DNA from 2 places in the Gordonia sp. VNK21 genome. Region 2 is predicted to be linked to the other one. Evidence: riboswitches for the same ligand, from Rfam matches in the RefSeq annotation. Region 2 holds a riboswitch; the other holds the start of a gene.

Region 1 (7,146 bases), on a different contig from region 2:
GGTGATGCTCGGCGACCCCACCAAGTCGCTCGGCGCACTCACCGAACCGGAGTGCCGGCGCTACATCGCCGCCCTCGACCTCGCCGAGGAACTGGGGCTGCCGGTCGAGTGGTACGCGGTCTCGTCCGGTGCCGCGGTGAAGATGGAGTCGGGCACCGAGAACCTGGACTGGGTGGCGGCCGCGCTCAAGCGCATCGTCGAGTTCACCCAGGACGGCGGTGAGATCAACATCGTGGTGGCCGGCATCAACGTCGGCGGGCAGGCCTACTGGAACGCCGAGGCCACCATGCTCATGCACACCAAGGGCATTCTGGTGATGACCCCGGATTCGTCGATGGTGCTCACCGGCAAGAACGCGCTGGACTTCTCCGGCGGCGTCTCGGCCGAGGACAACTTCGGGATCGGCGGCCACGACCGGGTGATGGGCCCGAACGGCGAGGCGCAGTACTGGGCGCCCAACCTGACGGCGGCGATCGGTGTGGTGATGAGCCACTACGAGCACACCTACGTGCTGCCCGGCGAGTCCGGTCCGCGGACCGCGGCCACCGCCGACCCGGCCGACCGCGACATCTCGGACTACCCGCACGAGCTCGAGGGCAGCGAGTTCGCCACCGTCGGCGAGATCTTCTCGGCGACCGCCAACCCGGATCGCAAGAAGCCGTTCGCCATCCGCTCGGTGATGAACGCCGTGCTCGACCAGGATCAGGCGGCGCTCGAGCGGTGGGCCGGGATGGCCGACGCCGAGACCGTCGTCGTCCAGGACGCGCATCTGGGCGGGCATCCGGTGACCCTGATCGGGATCGAGTCCACACCGGTTCCCCGGCGCGGCTTCGTGCCGGCCGACGGTCCGGACACCTTCAGCGCCGGCACCCTGTTCCCGCAGTCGTCGAAGAAGGCGGCCCGGGCGATCAATGCGGCGAGCGGCAACCGCCCGGTGGTGGTGCTGGCCAATCTGTCCGGCTTCGACGGCTCTCCCGAGTCGCTGCGCAAGCTGCAGCTCGAGTACGGCGCCGAGATCGGCCGGGCCATCATCAACTTCGACGGCCCGATCGTCTTCACGGTGATCTCCCGGTACCACGGCGGCGCATTCGTGGTCTTCTCCAAGGCCCTGAACCCGAATATGACGGTGCTGGCCATCGAGGGCTCGTTCGCCTCGGTGCTCGGCGGCGCGCCCGCCGCGGCCGTCGTCTTCGCCGGCGACGTCCGCACCCGCACGGAGAACGATCCGCGGATCCAGGCGCTGCAGACCCGGCTCGAGACCGCCTCGGACACCGAGTTCAACGACATCTCCGCCGAGCTCGAGGAGATGCGGGCCACGGTCCGCGCCGAGAAGCTCGCCGAGGTGGCCGCCGAATTCGACGCGGTGCACAGCATCGAGCGCGCGGTGAAGGTCGGTTCCGCCGACGCCATCATCAGCGCCGCCGAGCTCCGGCCCCGCATCATCGAGGCGATCGAGAACCACACCGCCTGACCCGCCTCATCCCCTGATCGTGCCGGACCGGGCGGTCAGGGGGTGGAGGTGAGGTCGCTGCAGTCCACCTGCGCGAGGGCGGCGGCGTTGTGGTCCAGGTATGCCACGGCGCCGCCGGCCTGCGCCACCAGCTCGGCGGCCTGAGCGAGCATGCCTGCGCCCACGTACACCGGCTGGGAGGGCCGGCCGTTCCAGGTGGCCCGGGCCATCGTGTCCCGGCTGCCGCCGGCGGCGGCGAGCACCCGTCGCACCCCCACCTCGCCGAGCACCGGGGCGTCCACCGTCTGCAGCAGCACCCCGGCCAGATCCGGCCGGCTGCGGGCGAAGTCGATGGCCGCACCGACGGATTCGTCGAGCGCCTCGAACCAGCCGGGCAGATAGAAGGTGGTCGACGAGTCGGTCGGCGGCACCACCAGCCGGGAACCGAGGACCACGTACAACTCGTCGCAACCGCCGGCCGAGAGATCGTCGAGCAGGATCCTCAGGCGTTCGTTCTGCGGGACCTCGTCGTCGACGGGCGCGGCGCTCTCGTCGCCGCGGGCGACCAGCACGATGCCGGCGATCGGTTCGATCCGGTCACCGGACGCCGTCGTGCCGTTCAGTCTCATACCGCTTCCGACCCTACGCCGAAGCCTGCGCAGACGGTACGCCGCGGCGCGTCCGGGGCAAGAGTTAAACCCACCGGCGGGCGCGATGTGCCCGCCGGGGCGGCAGACCATTACACTCGGGGTCGCGATTGGTTTCGCCCGGTGCGCGCACATTCAAGGAGCCCCTTCAGTGCGTGCCGGGCACCGAGCCGGGTCGCCGCCTGCGGCGGCGGCATCGGCGAGAGGGAATCCGGTGAGAATCCGGAGCTGACCCGCAGCGGTATACCGGAACGATCGCCGTCACCAGCACTGGGAGCCGGAAGCCTCTGGACTCCTGGGAAGCGACGGCCAGTAGGAGCACCAGTTCGGTGCGCGCCGGTGAGCCCGAAGACCTGCCTGTCGTACCGGATGCGCCGCGTCCGGTGACTGTCCGCCTCGTGGAATGGGCGATGTCGAAGGGCTGTACACGTCGAACGGGCTCCTCGACATCCCCTGTGAGGGCGGTGGTCATCACCACTGTTTGCAGGAGAGAACTGACAATGCGTTTTTCCGCCACTGTCCCGGGTATTGCGCGCATCGGCGCCTACCGGGAACTGAAGAGGGCCGTCGAAGGTTACTGGGCCGGCCGCATCGACCGCACCGCGCTCGAGGAGGTCGCCGCCCGGATCCGCCGCACCGGCTGGCAGGAGCTGCTCACCGCCGGACTGGACTCCATTCCGGTCAACACCTTCTCGTACTACGACCAGATGCTCGACACCGCCGCCCTGCTGGGCGCGCTCCCGCCGCGGGTGGCCGGCATCGACGACGACCTCGACCGCTACTTCGCCGCCGCGCGCGGCGGTGACGGCGTCACCCCCCTCGAGATGACCAAGTGGTTCGACACCAACTACCACTACCTGGTGCCGGAGATCGGCCCGGACACCGTCTTCTCCCTCCACCCGGACAAGGTGCTCGGCGAGCTCGCCGAGGCCACCGCGCAGGGCATCCCGGCACGGCCGGTGGTGATCGGGCCGATCACCTTCCTCGGACTGTCGAAGGCCGTCGGCGGCGGCGCCGATCCGCTGACCCGGATCGACGAGCTGCTGCCGCTCTACCGCGAGCTGCTCGGCGCCCTGAAGCAGGCCGGCGCTCAGTGGGTGCAGATCGACGAGCCGATCCTGGTCACCGACGCCCATGACGGTCTGCCGGACCTCGCCGAGCGCATCTACACCGAGCTCTCGGCCGTCCCGGAGCGTCCGGAACTGCTGGTGCAGACCTACTTCGGCGATGCCCGCGAGGCCCTGGCCGCGCTCGGCCGGACCGGTGTCGAGGCCGTCGGCGTGGACCTGGTCTACGGCTCGGCCGAGACCGTCGCCGCCGCCGGTCTGGGCGAGAAGCTGGTCGTCGCCGGGGTGGTGGACGGCCGCAACATCTGGCGTACCGATCTCGACGCCGCCCTCGAGACCCTTACCGGCCTGTCCGGCGCGGTCGGCGCCCTGGCGGTGTCCACCTCGTGTTCGACCCTGCACGTGCCCTATTCGCTTGAGCCGGAGACCGACCTCGACGACGCGCTGCGCGGCTGGCTCGCCTTCGCCTCGGAGAAGTTCGCCGAGGTCGTGGCCCTCTCCCGGGCCCTCGAGCACGGCCGGGCCTACCAGGCCAAGGCCTTCGACGCCGCCCGCGATGCGCTGGCGAGCCGGACCACCGATCCGCGCGTGCACGTCGCGGCCGTGCGGGATCGGCTCGCCGCGCTGACCCCGGCCGACTTCGCCCGCCCGGAGGCGGCCGGACGCCGGGAGAGCCAGCAGGCCTCGCTGGGGCTGCCGCAGCTGCCGACCACCACCATCGGCTCGTTCCCGCAGACCGTCGACATCCGCAAGGCCCGGCAGGCGCTGCGCAAGGGCGAGATCGACGGCGAGGCCTACCGGACCGCGATGGAGGCCGAGATCGCGTCGGTGATCAAGCTCCAGGAGGAGCTGGAACTGGACGTGCTGGTGCACGGCGAACCCGAGCGCAACGACATGGTGCAGTACTTCGCCGAGCAGCTCGACGGCTTCTTCGCCACCGCCAACGGCTGGGTGCAGTCGTACGGCTCGCGGTGTGTGCGGCCGCCGATCCTGTACGGCGACGTGGCGCGCCCGGACCCGATGACGGTCGGCTGGATCACCCACGCCCAGTCGCTCACCCAGCGCCCGGTCAAGGGCATGCTGACCGGTCCGGTCACCATCCTGGCGTGGTCGTTCGTGCGCGACGACCAGCCCCTGGCCGACACCGCGAACCAGGTGGCGCTGGCCATCCGGGACGAGACCACCGATCTCGAGCGCGCCGGTGTGGGCATCATCCAGGTCGACGAGCCGGCGCTGCGCGAACTGCTGCCGCTGCGCTCGGCGGACCGGCAGGCCTACCTGGACTGGGCCGTCGCGGCGTTCCGGCTCTCCACCTCCGGGGTCGCCGACGAGACGCAGATCCACACCCACCTGTGCTACTCGGAGTTCGGTGACGTGATCGGGGCGATCGCCGACCTCGATGCCGACGTCACCTCGATCGAGGCGGCCCGCTCGCATATGGAGGTGCTCGACGACCTCAACGCGATCGGCTTCGGCAACGAGGTGGGTCCGGGCGTCTACGACATCCACTCCCCGCGGGTGCCCGACGCCGGCGAGATCGCCGCCTCCCTGCAGGAGGCGCTCGCGGCAGTGCCCGCTCAGCGGCTCTGGGTGAACCCGGACTGCGGCCTGAAGACCCGCACCACCGCCGAGGTGACCGCGGCGCTGCGGAACCTGGTGACCGCCACCAAGCAGGTCCGCGCCACCCTGGGCTGACCGCGGCCGCTTCGCACTTCCGGCAAGCCGGACAGCTGTGCCCGGGATCCGTCGACGGGTCCCGGGCACAGTGGTTCAATGGCGGTTGAAGCACTCGCGGCCGCCCGGTTGCGACCGCCTGTGGAGGTCCACCACGGGAGGGTTGCCATGGTCAGGTGGCTTGCGGTGATCGGGCTCGGCGTCGTCGGCGTCGCGAGCCTCGTCCCGGTGGTGCTGGTCTCGCCGTGGTGGCTGCTGCCGGCGGTGCCGCTGCTTGTCCTCGCCGCGATCGGCGGCTACGACCTCGGACAGCGCCGGCACACCATCCTGCGCAACTATCCGATCCTGGGGCATCTGCGATTCCTGCTCGAGGCCCTGCGCCCGGAACTGCAGCAGTACTTCATCGAGCGCAACACCGACGGTACGCCGTTCGACCGCGACACCAGGACCACCGTGTACGAACGCGCGAAGAACATCAAGGACGTCGATCCGTTCGGCACCGAACGCGATCCGACGGCGATCGGCTACGAGTTCGTCCAGCACTCCATCGCCGCCCGCCCGGCACCGGAGACCACCCCGTGCGTACGGATCGGCGGGCCGGACTGCCGCAGGCCCTACGACATCGCGCTCTACAACGTCTCGGCGATGAGTTTCGGTGCGCTCTCGGCCAATGCGATCCTGGCGCTCAACGGCGGCGCCGCCCGCGGGGGTTTTGCACACGACACCGGTGAGGGCGGACTGAGCCGGTACCACCTGCGGCCCGGCGGGGATCTGATCTGGGAGATCGGCACCGGATATTTCGGCTGCCGCACCGCCGACGGCGGCTTCGACCCGGAGCTGTTCGCGCGCAACGCGAATCGGGCACAGGTCAAGTGCATCTCGATCAAGCTCTCGCAGGGAGCCAAACCCGGGCTGGGCGGGGTGATGCCCGGCGCCAAGGTGACCGCGGAGATCGCCGAGATCCGCGGGGTGCCGGTCGGGCAGACCGTGGTCTCCCCGCCCGGCCACAACGCCTTCCACACCCCGATCGGCCTGTGCCGCTTCATCGCCGAGCTGCGCGAACTCTCGGACGGCAAACCGGTCGGCTTCAAACTGTGCGTGGGCTCGCGCAGTGAGCTGCTCGGCATCTGCAAGGCGATCCGGCAGACCGGGATCGCCCCGGACTTCATCATCGTCGACGGCGCCGAGGGCGGTACCGGCGCCGCGCCGATCGAGTTCGAGGATCACGTCGGCATGCCGCTCACTCAGGGCTTGATGACCGTGCACAACGCGCTGGTCGGCACCGGGCTGCGTGAGCAGATCCGGATCGGCGCCTCCGGCAAGATCACCAACGGCATCGACATCGTCAAACGGATCGCCCAGGGTGCCGACTTCACGCTGGCCGCCCGGGCGATGATGATGGCCGTCGGCTGCATCCAGGCCCAGCGCTGTCACACCAACACCTGCCCGACCGGGGTGACCACGCAGGATCCGCGGCGCGCCCGCGCCCTCTACGTCCCGGACAAGACCGCCCGGGTGTTCCATCTGCAGCGCAACGTGGTCGACAACGCCACCCAGCTGGTCGCCTCGATGGGACTCGACGGCTTCGACCAGCTCCGCCCCTCGATGGTGATGCGCACCGTGCACGCCAACCGGGCGCAGTCCTACGCCGAACTCTACGAGTGGCTCTCCCCCGGCGAGCTGCTCACCCATCCGCCGGAGTCGTGGCGTTCGGACTGGGAGTACGCCAGCGCCGAGTCGTTCGTGCTCGCCGCCGAACACGGCGACGGCCCGGGGTGGCGGCCCGTGACGCACACTCACGGCCCGCTCGCCACCTGAACCCGGTCCGCACGTTCGGCGCGGACCTCGTTCAGCGCCAGGCGAAGAGCGGCTGTTCGAGATCGCTCACCCGGACTCCGCGGCCGCGGACCACCACCTCGCCGAACTGGTGGATGATCGCCGCGGTGGGCGCGTGCACCCAGCGGCCGATGATCGGCATCCGGATCACCGGCCGGTCCGACTCCTCGATCAGGTCGAAGGTCGGCCGGGCCGCGGTCTCCTCGAGGGTGACGAAGAAGGCCTGCTCCACCTCGTCGGGGTTGGGCCGCACCTGCGGCTGCGCGTCGGACCAGCAGACGATCGGGGTGATCAGATACCCGGACCGGGTGGCGAAGTCGTCGAGCATGCCGATCACGCTCTCCGGGCCGAGCCGGATGCCGAACTCCTCCTGCAACTCGCGCAGCGCCGCATCCTGCACGGTCTCCCCCGGATCCAGCCTTCCGCCCGGAAGTGCGAACTGGCCGGCGTGGTTGCGCATGGTCGACGGCCT
Region 2 (7,146 bases):
CACGCTGCCGTCGACGTAACCGTTGGGGGCCATCCGCACCACGCTCACCCGTTCGGCGAGCCGCCCGGCCTGCCGCGCGGCCCCGGCGACCACCACCGGCTGCAGCCGGCGACGGACCGGCGAGGCGGTGAGGATCAGCCCGAGCACGGTGGTCACCACGCCGGGCAGCACGGTGAGGACGCCGGCCACCGTCAGCAGTGCCGAGTCGGTGAGGGCGGCGCCCGGCGAGTCGCCGGTGCCGGTCCGGGCGCGGGTGAAGATCTCCCGGGTGCGCCGGCCGAGGACGGCGAAGCCCACCGCGGCGGCGGCGACGGTGATCAGAATGGCCCAGCCCCAGCCGAGGAAGTGCACCATGGCCCAGAAGGCGGCGATCTCGACGATCAGGTATCCGGCGACGATCCAGCGCGTCATATCCGGCCTTTCTTCAGAAGCGGTTATCGGTACAACGTACGAACCGCCGGTTTTGCTCCCGGCTCACCGAATCGATCATGGCAGGATGGCCGTCATGCGGCACGGCAACGGTTTCGAAGTCCTGATGATCGTCCTCGGTGCGATCGGCATCGTCTGGGCGCTGGTCGACGTCGTCGACGATGGTGCCGGGAACGTCGCCGGAAGCACCTGGGTGGCCGGGGCGCTGGGCATCGTGCTGATCGTGACGGCCGTCTACCGGATGGCGGCGGGCGGACCGATCGTCACGGTGAACCCCGACCACGAGTCGCCGGCGCAGCAGTTCGAGGAGCAGAAGCGCCGCGACGGGCTGGCCTGAGCCGCCCGCGACGGCTCAGTCGTCGGCGCGGCCCTCGATCTGTCCCTCGGTCTCGAGGTAGATCTGCCGCAGCTGCTCGAGCATCTCCGGCGGCGGCGCCTGCCACAGCCGGCGTTCGGTGGCCTCGAGCAGCCGTTCGGTGATGCCGTGCAGCGCCCACGGGTTGGCCTGTTCGAGGAAGTCGCGGTTCTGCTCGTCGAGCACGTACGACTCGGTGAGCTTCTCGTACATCCAGTCGGCCACCACCTCGGTGGTGGCGTCGTAGCCGAACAGGTAGTCGACGGTGGCCGCCATCTCGAAGGCGCCCTTGTAGCCGTGCCGGCGCATCGCCGAGAGCCAGCGGGGATTGACCACCCGCGCCCGGAACACCCGGGCGGTCTCCTCCGACAGGGTGCGGGTGCGTACCGAATCCGGGCGGGTGGAGTCGCCGATGTAGGCCTCCGGCGACTGGCCGGTCAGCGCGCGCACCGTGGCCACCATGCCGCCGTGGAACTGGAAGTAGTCGTCCGAGTCGGCGATGTCGTGTTCGCGGGTGTCGGTGTTCTTGGCCGCCACCGCGATCCGCCGGTAGGCGGCCCGCATGTCGTCGACGGCCGGGATCCCGTCCAGGTCGCGGCCGTAGGCGTAGCCGCCCCATTCGGTGTACACCGCCGCCAGGTCCTCGTCGGTGCGCCACTGTTTGGAGTCGATCAGCTGCAGCAGGCCGGCGCCGTAGGTGCCCGGCCGCGACCCGAAGACCCGGGTGGTGGCCCGCCGCCGGTCACCGTGATCGGCCAGCGCCGCGCGGGCGTGGGCGGCGACGAAGTTCTGCTCGTCGGGCTCGTCCGCGCCGGCGGCCAGCGCCACCGCATCGTCGAGCATGGTGATCACGTGCCCGAAGGCATCGCGGAAGAAGCCGGAGATGCGCACCGTCACATCGATGCGGGGGCGGCCCAGCTCGGCGAGCGGGATCAGTTCGAGCCCGGTGACCCGGCGCGAGCCCTCGTCCCAGACCGGCGTCACCCCGAGCAGGGCCAGGACCTCACCCACGTCGTCGCCGGAGGTGCGCATGGCGCTGGTGCCCCACACCGACAGTCCCACCGACGCCGGATAGCTGCCGTGGTCGGCCAGGTAGCGTTCGAGCAGCGAGTCGGCCATCGCCCGGCCGGTCTCGGCGGCAAGCGCACTGGGCACCGCCTTGGGATCGACGGAGTAGAAGTTGCGTCCGGTGGGCAGCACGTTGATCAGGCCGCGCAGCGGCGAACCGCTCGGACCGGCCGGGATGAACCCCCCGGCCAGGGCGTGCAGCACCCGGTCGATCTCGCAGTCGGTGGCCCGCAGCCGCGGCACCACCTCGTTGCCGGCGAAGGCCAGGATCTGCCGCACCGCCTCCGGCCGGCCTTCGGCCGCCTCGGCGACGGCCTGATCGGACCAGCCGCCGTCCGCGCACCGGGTGACCAGCTCGCGGGCGATCGCCTCGATACGGTCCACCTCGCCGCGCGCCGAGCCGTTCTCCACCAGGCCGAGGGCCTCACGCAGGCCGGGCAGGGTCTGCGCGCCGCCCCACAGCTGGCGGGCCCGGAGCATGGCCAGCACCAGGTCCACCTCCATCTGCGGGTCCGGGGCCTGCCCCAGCACGTGCAGCCCGTCGCGGATGGCGGCGTCCTTGATCTCGCACAACCAGCCGTCGACGTGCAGCAGCATGTCGTCGAAGACCTCTTCGTCGGGACGCTCGGTCAGGCCCAGGTCGTGGTCCATCTTGGCCGCGGTGAGCAGCGTCCAGATCTGCTGCCGGATGGCCGGCAGCTTGGCCGGGTCGAGGGCCGAGATGTTGGCGTGCTCGTCGAGCAGCTGCTCGAGCCGGTTGATGTCGCCGTAGCTCTCGGCGCGCGCCATCGGCGGAATCAGATGGTCGACGAGTACCGCATGCGCCCGCCGTTTGGCCTGGGTGCCTTCGCCCGGATCATTGACCAGGAACGGGTAGATCAGCGGCAGATCGCCGAGTGCCGCGTCGGTGCCGCAGTCGGCGGACATCCCCAGGGTCTTACCCGGCAGCCATTCGAGGTTGCCGTGTTTGCCGATGTGCACGATCGCGTCGGCGCCGAAGCCCCAGCCGTCGGTGTCGGTGCGTGAGGCCAGCCAGCGGTAGCTCGCCAGGTAGTGGTGGCTCGGCGGCAGATCGGGGTCGTGGTAGATCGCCACCGGGTTCTCGCCGAAGCCGCGCGGCGGCTGCACCAGCAGGACGACGTTGCCGAAGGTCATGGCGGCGATGACGATCTCGCCGGCCGGATCGGCGCTGCGGTCCACGAACAGCTCCCCCGGCGGCGGGCCCCAGTGCTCGACGACGTCCTCGCGCAGCTGCTGCGGCAGCCGGTCGAACCAGGCGGTGTAGTCGGCGGCGCCCACCCGGATCGGGTTGGCGGCCAGGGCCTCTTCGGTCAGCCAGTCCTGGTCCTGCCCGCCGGCGTCGATCAGCGCGTGCATCAGCGCATCCGGATCGTCGTCGTCCGGGGTCTCGCCGAGACCGGCGATCGCGCCGGGTTCGCCGATGTCGTAGCCGGCCGCCCGCAGCGCCCGCAGCAGATGCACCAGCGACCGCGGGGTGTCCAGGCCGACGGCGTTGCCGATCCGGGCGTGTTTGGTGGGATAGGCCGACAGCAGCAGCGCCAGCCGCTTCTCCGGCGGCGCGATGTGCCGTAACCGGGCGTGCGCGAGTGCGATCCCGGCGACCCGGGCGCAGCGTTCGCGGTCCGGTGCGTAATACGGCAGACCGTTCTCGTCGAACTCCTTGAACGAGAAGGGCACGGTGATGATGCGGCCGTCGAACTCGGGCACCGCCACCTGGGAAGCCACGTCCAGCGGAGACATGCCGTCGTCGCTGGCCGCCCAGTCCTCCCGCGATCCGGTCAGGCACAGTCCCTGCAGGATCGGGATGTCCAGGGCGGCAAGACGTTCGACGTTCCAGGCCTCGTCGTCGCCGCCGGCGCCCGCGGTGGCCGGCGTGGTGCCGCCGGCGGCCAGCACCGTGACGATCAGCGCGTCGTAACCGCCGAGGTGCTCGATCAGCTCGTCCGGCGCGGCGCGCAGTGAGGCGCAGAAGACGCCTTCGGCGCGGCCGCCGGCCGTCTCGATCGCATCGCAGAGAGCGGCGACGTAGTCGGTGTTGCCGGCCAGGTGCTGGGCGCGGTAGTAGAGCACCCCGATCCGCGGCCGGTCCTCGGCCGGGGCCGCCGGGCGATCGAGCAGCCCCCAGGCCGGCGTCTGCACCGGCGGCTCGAAACCGAGCCCGGTGAGCAGCACCGTGTCGGAGAGGAAGTTGTGCACCGCGAGCAGGTTGTCCCGTCCGCCGGCCACGAAATAGCTGTGCGCCTGGGCCGCGACCCCGGCGGGCACCGTCGACAGCGCCATCAGATCCGGGTCCGGGTTGAGTTCACCGGAGAGCACCACCACCGGCGCCGGACCGGCCAGCACCGCCTCGAGGCCCTCCTCCCAGGCTCGCTTGCCGCCCAGGATACGCACCACCACCAGGTCGGCGTCGGCGATCAGGCCGGGCACCTCGTCGAGCAGCAGCCGGGCGGGATTGGCGACGGTGTAGTCGGCGCCGCTGGTGGCGGCGGTACGCAGATCGGTGTCCGAGGTGGACAGCAGGGTGATCACGGCGATACTCGGCTCTCTGCCGGGGATGCGCGCCCGGCGTGGTCGGTGGTGATCGGCGGGTCTGGCTCCGGGCTCCGCGAGGGAGGCCCACACAGTGGCGCGACCGCGCCGGAATCGCACCGGCTTCCGCGTCGATCTTCTCGGCGATCAGCTTAGGCGATGTGGGAAAATCGGGACATGCCCCCACGCCGCCGCTCCCCGCACGCACCGTCGCTCACTCCCGAGGATCTCGCCGCGCTCACCGAAGCCGTGGCTCAGGGCCGCCGGGCCACCGTCTATCTGCGGGAGGGCACCCCGAGTCTGGGGCTCGAACCGGGCAGCTCGGCCCGGGTGATCTCGGTGTCGGGAACCACGCTGCTGCTCAAACCGCGTGGGGTGAACGACGAGCTGCCGTTCGAGGCCGACGAGGTGCGGATGACCCGCACCGCCCCTGAACCGCCGGCGAGGAGTCCGAAGAAGAAGGCGGCCCCGACGAAGACGGCGGCTCCGAAGAAGTCTGCGGCCCCGAAGAAGACACCGAGTCCGACGAAGACTGCGGCCCCGAAAGCCGCGGCCCCGAAAACTGCGGCCCCGAAGACCGCCGCGGCACCGGTCCGGGCCGCGAAGCCGCCGGCACGCCCGGCCGCCGGTGGCCGGCGCGCCCCCTCGGCGGTCACGGTCACGATCTTCGGTTCGTCGGACAACCAGTGGTCGGTGGCGGTCGGCCGGGGCGGGCGCAAACCGCCGCGGTCCCGGCCGGTGACCCCTGAGGCGGTGGACGCGGCGCTGGCGGCGCTCGGCGACGACGCCGCCTTAGCGGCCGGTTCGGCGGTGCTCAACCATGCCCGCGAGGCGGCGCAGCGGCGCGTCGAGGAGCTCGCCGCCGAACTCGAGGCCGCCCGCCGGACCCTCTACGAGCTCGGCGGGGAGCCGTCGTCGTGACCGCCGCCCCCGACCGCTGCCCGGGCGTCTTCCGGACGCACACCGCCGCCGACGGCGAGCTGGCGCGGATCCGGGTGCCCGGCGGGGTGATCGACGCGCCCGCACTCGAGGCCCTCGCCGGCGCGGCCGAGGAGTTCGGCGACGGCGCCGTGGAGATCACGGTGCGCGGCAATCTGCAGGTGCGGGGAATCGCCGCCGATGCGGTGCCGGCGTTCGCCGCGGCGATGAGCGCGGCCGGTCTGACCGCCGACGCCGAGCACGACCGGGTGCGCAATGTGGCGCTCTCGCCGCTGACCGGCCGGGTCGGCGGCCTGGCCGACCTGCGCGGTATCGCGCGGGAGCTGGACCGGTCCCTTCGCGGCGACACCGGCATCGTCGGCCTGTCCGGACGGTTCTGGTTCGGGCTCGACGACGGCCGCGGCGACGTCCTGTCCCGGCGCCCGGATGTCACCGCGCTCGCCGTGGACGGGCAGACCGCGGTCCTGGTGATCGACGGGCAGCAGGCCGGCCCCGCCCGGCCGCTGGCCGCGCTGCCCGAGATCATGCCGGCCCTGGCCCGGACCTTCCTGTCGCTGGCGGAGGGCCGCTGGCGCATCGCCGATCTGCCCGGGCCGCTGCGGGCCGAACTGCTCGACGCGGCAGGCGGAGCCACCGGCGGCGCGAGCCCCGTCTCCGCCGCCCCGGAACCGCGGGTCGGCTGGTTCGACCAGCACGACGGCGCCGTACTGCTCGGCGCGGTGGTCCCCTTCGGCCGGCTCACCGGTGAGCAGGCCCGCTTCGCCGCGGCCGTCGGCGGCCCGGTGATCATCACCGCCGAACGCGAGCTGCTGCTGCCCGACCTGACCGAGCCGGTCGCCGAGACGGTGGTGCGGGTGCTGGCGCCGCGCGGCTTCGTCTTCGACGCGAACTCGCCCTGGACACGGGTGACCGCCTGCACCGGGGCGCCCGGCTGCGCCCAGTCGCACGCCGATGTCCGCACGGATCTGGCCGCGCATGTGGCCTCGGCCGCCGCGGCCGGCAGCGAGCTGCTCGTCGAGCACTGGGTGGGCTGCCGGCGCGGCTGCGGCTCGCCGGCCCGGCCCCACCTGCGGGTGGAGGCCTCACTCGACGGCTACCGCCGATCGCCGCGGTGAGCTCATCCCCTGCACCGGCCGGTCCCGGCGGGCACAGTACGGTGAGCAGATCATGAGCGACTATCTGCGCGACGGCGCCGCCATCTACCGTCAGTCCTTCGCGACGATCCGCGCCGAGGCCGACCTGTCGGCCTTCCCCGCCGACCTCGAACCGGTGGTGGTGCGGATGATCCACGGCTGCGGGCAGACCGACCTGACCGAGAACATCGTGGCCACCGACGGGGTCGTGGCGGCCGCACGCACCGCCCTCGCCGGCGGCGGCCCCATCCTGTGCGACACCAACATGGTGGCCTCCGGGATCACCCGGCGGCGGCTTCCGGCCGGCAACGCCGTCCGCTGCCATCTCGGCGAGCCCGGTCTCGCCGAGCTCGCCGAACGCACCGGAACCACCAGAACCGCTGCCGCGCTGCAGTATTGGCTCGACGACCTGCCGCGGTCCGTGGTGGCGATCGGCAACGCCCCGACGGCGCTGTTCGCCCTGCTGGATCTGATCGACGCCGGCGCCCCGGCGCCCGCCGCGATCGTCGGCGCACCGGTCGGCTTCGTCGGTGCCGCCGAGTCCTGCGCGGCGCTGGCGCTGCGCACCGATCTGCAGTTCATCACCGTGACCGGGCGGCGCGGCGGCTCGGCGATCACCGCCTCGGCCGTCAACGCCCTGGCCAGCACCGAGGAGTGAGCGTGAGCCCGACC

The links. Region 2 has a riboswitch for cobalamin ahead of ACJMNC_RS10650 (cobaltochelatase subunit CobN). Riboswitches for the same ligand answer to the same signal wherever they lie in the genome.
Region 1: it holds a riboswitch for cobalamin, as region 2 does, so the genes downstream of both, metE (5-methyltetrahydropteroyltriglutamate--homocysteine S-methyltransferase) here and ACJMNC_RS10650 (cobaltochelatase subunit CobN) in region 2, are expected to answer to the same signal.

What each region holds. Positions count from the first base shown of each region.
Region 1 is NZ_JBJURU010000007.1:119,389-126,534, forward strand. It holds gene ACJMNC_RS09470 (carboxyl transferase domain-containing protein) at 1-1,471, shown strand, start outside; gene ACJMNC_RS09475 (NTP transferase domain-containing protein) at 1,507-2,079, opposite strand; cobalamin riboswitch at 2,253-2,473, shown strand; gene metE (5-methyltetrahydropteroyltriglutamate--homocysteine S-methyltransferase) at 2,598-4,859, shown strand; gene ACJMNC_RS09485 (FMN-binding glutamate synthase family protein) at 5,007-6,656, shown strand; gene ACJMNC_RS09490 (NUDIX hydrolase) at 6,688-7,146, opposite strand, start outside.
Region 2 is NZ_JBJURU010000008.1:151,027-158,172, reverse strand. It holds gene ACJMNC_RS10660 (FxsA family protein) at 1-411, opposite strand, end outside; gene ACJMNC_RS10655 (hypothetical protein) at 497-766, shown strand; gene ACJMNC_RS10650 (cobaltochelatase subunit CobN) at 782-4,402, opposite strand; cobalamin riboswitch at 4,439-4,573, opposite strand; gene ACJMNC_RS10645 (DUF6319 family protein) at 4,580-5,323, shown strand; gene cobG (precorrin-3B synthase) at 5,320-6,456, shown strand; gene ACJMNC_RS10635 (precorrin-8X methylmutase) at 6,509-7,132, shown strand; gene cobJ (precorrin-3B C(17)-methyltransferase) at 7,129-7,146, shown strand, end outside.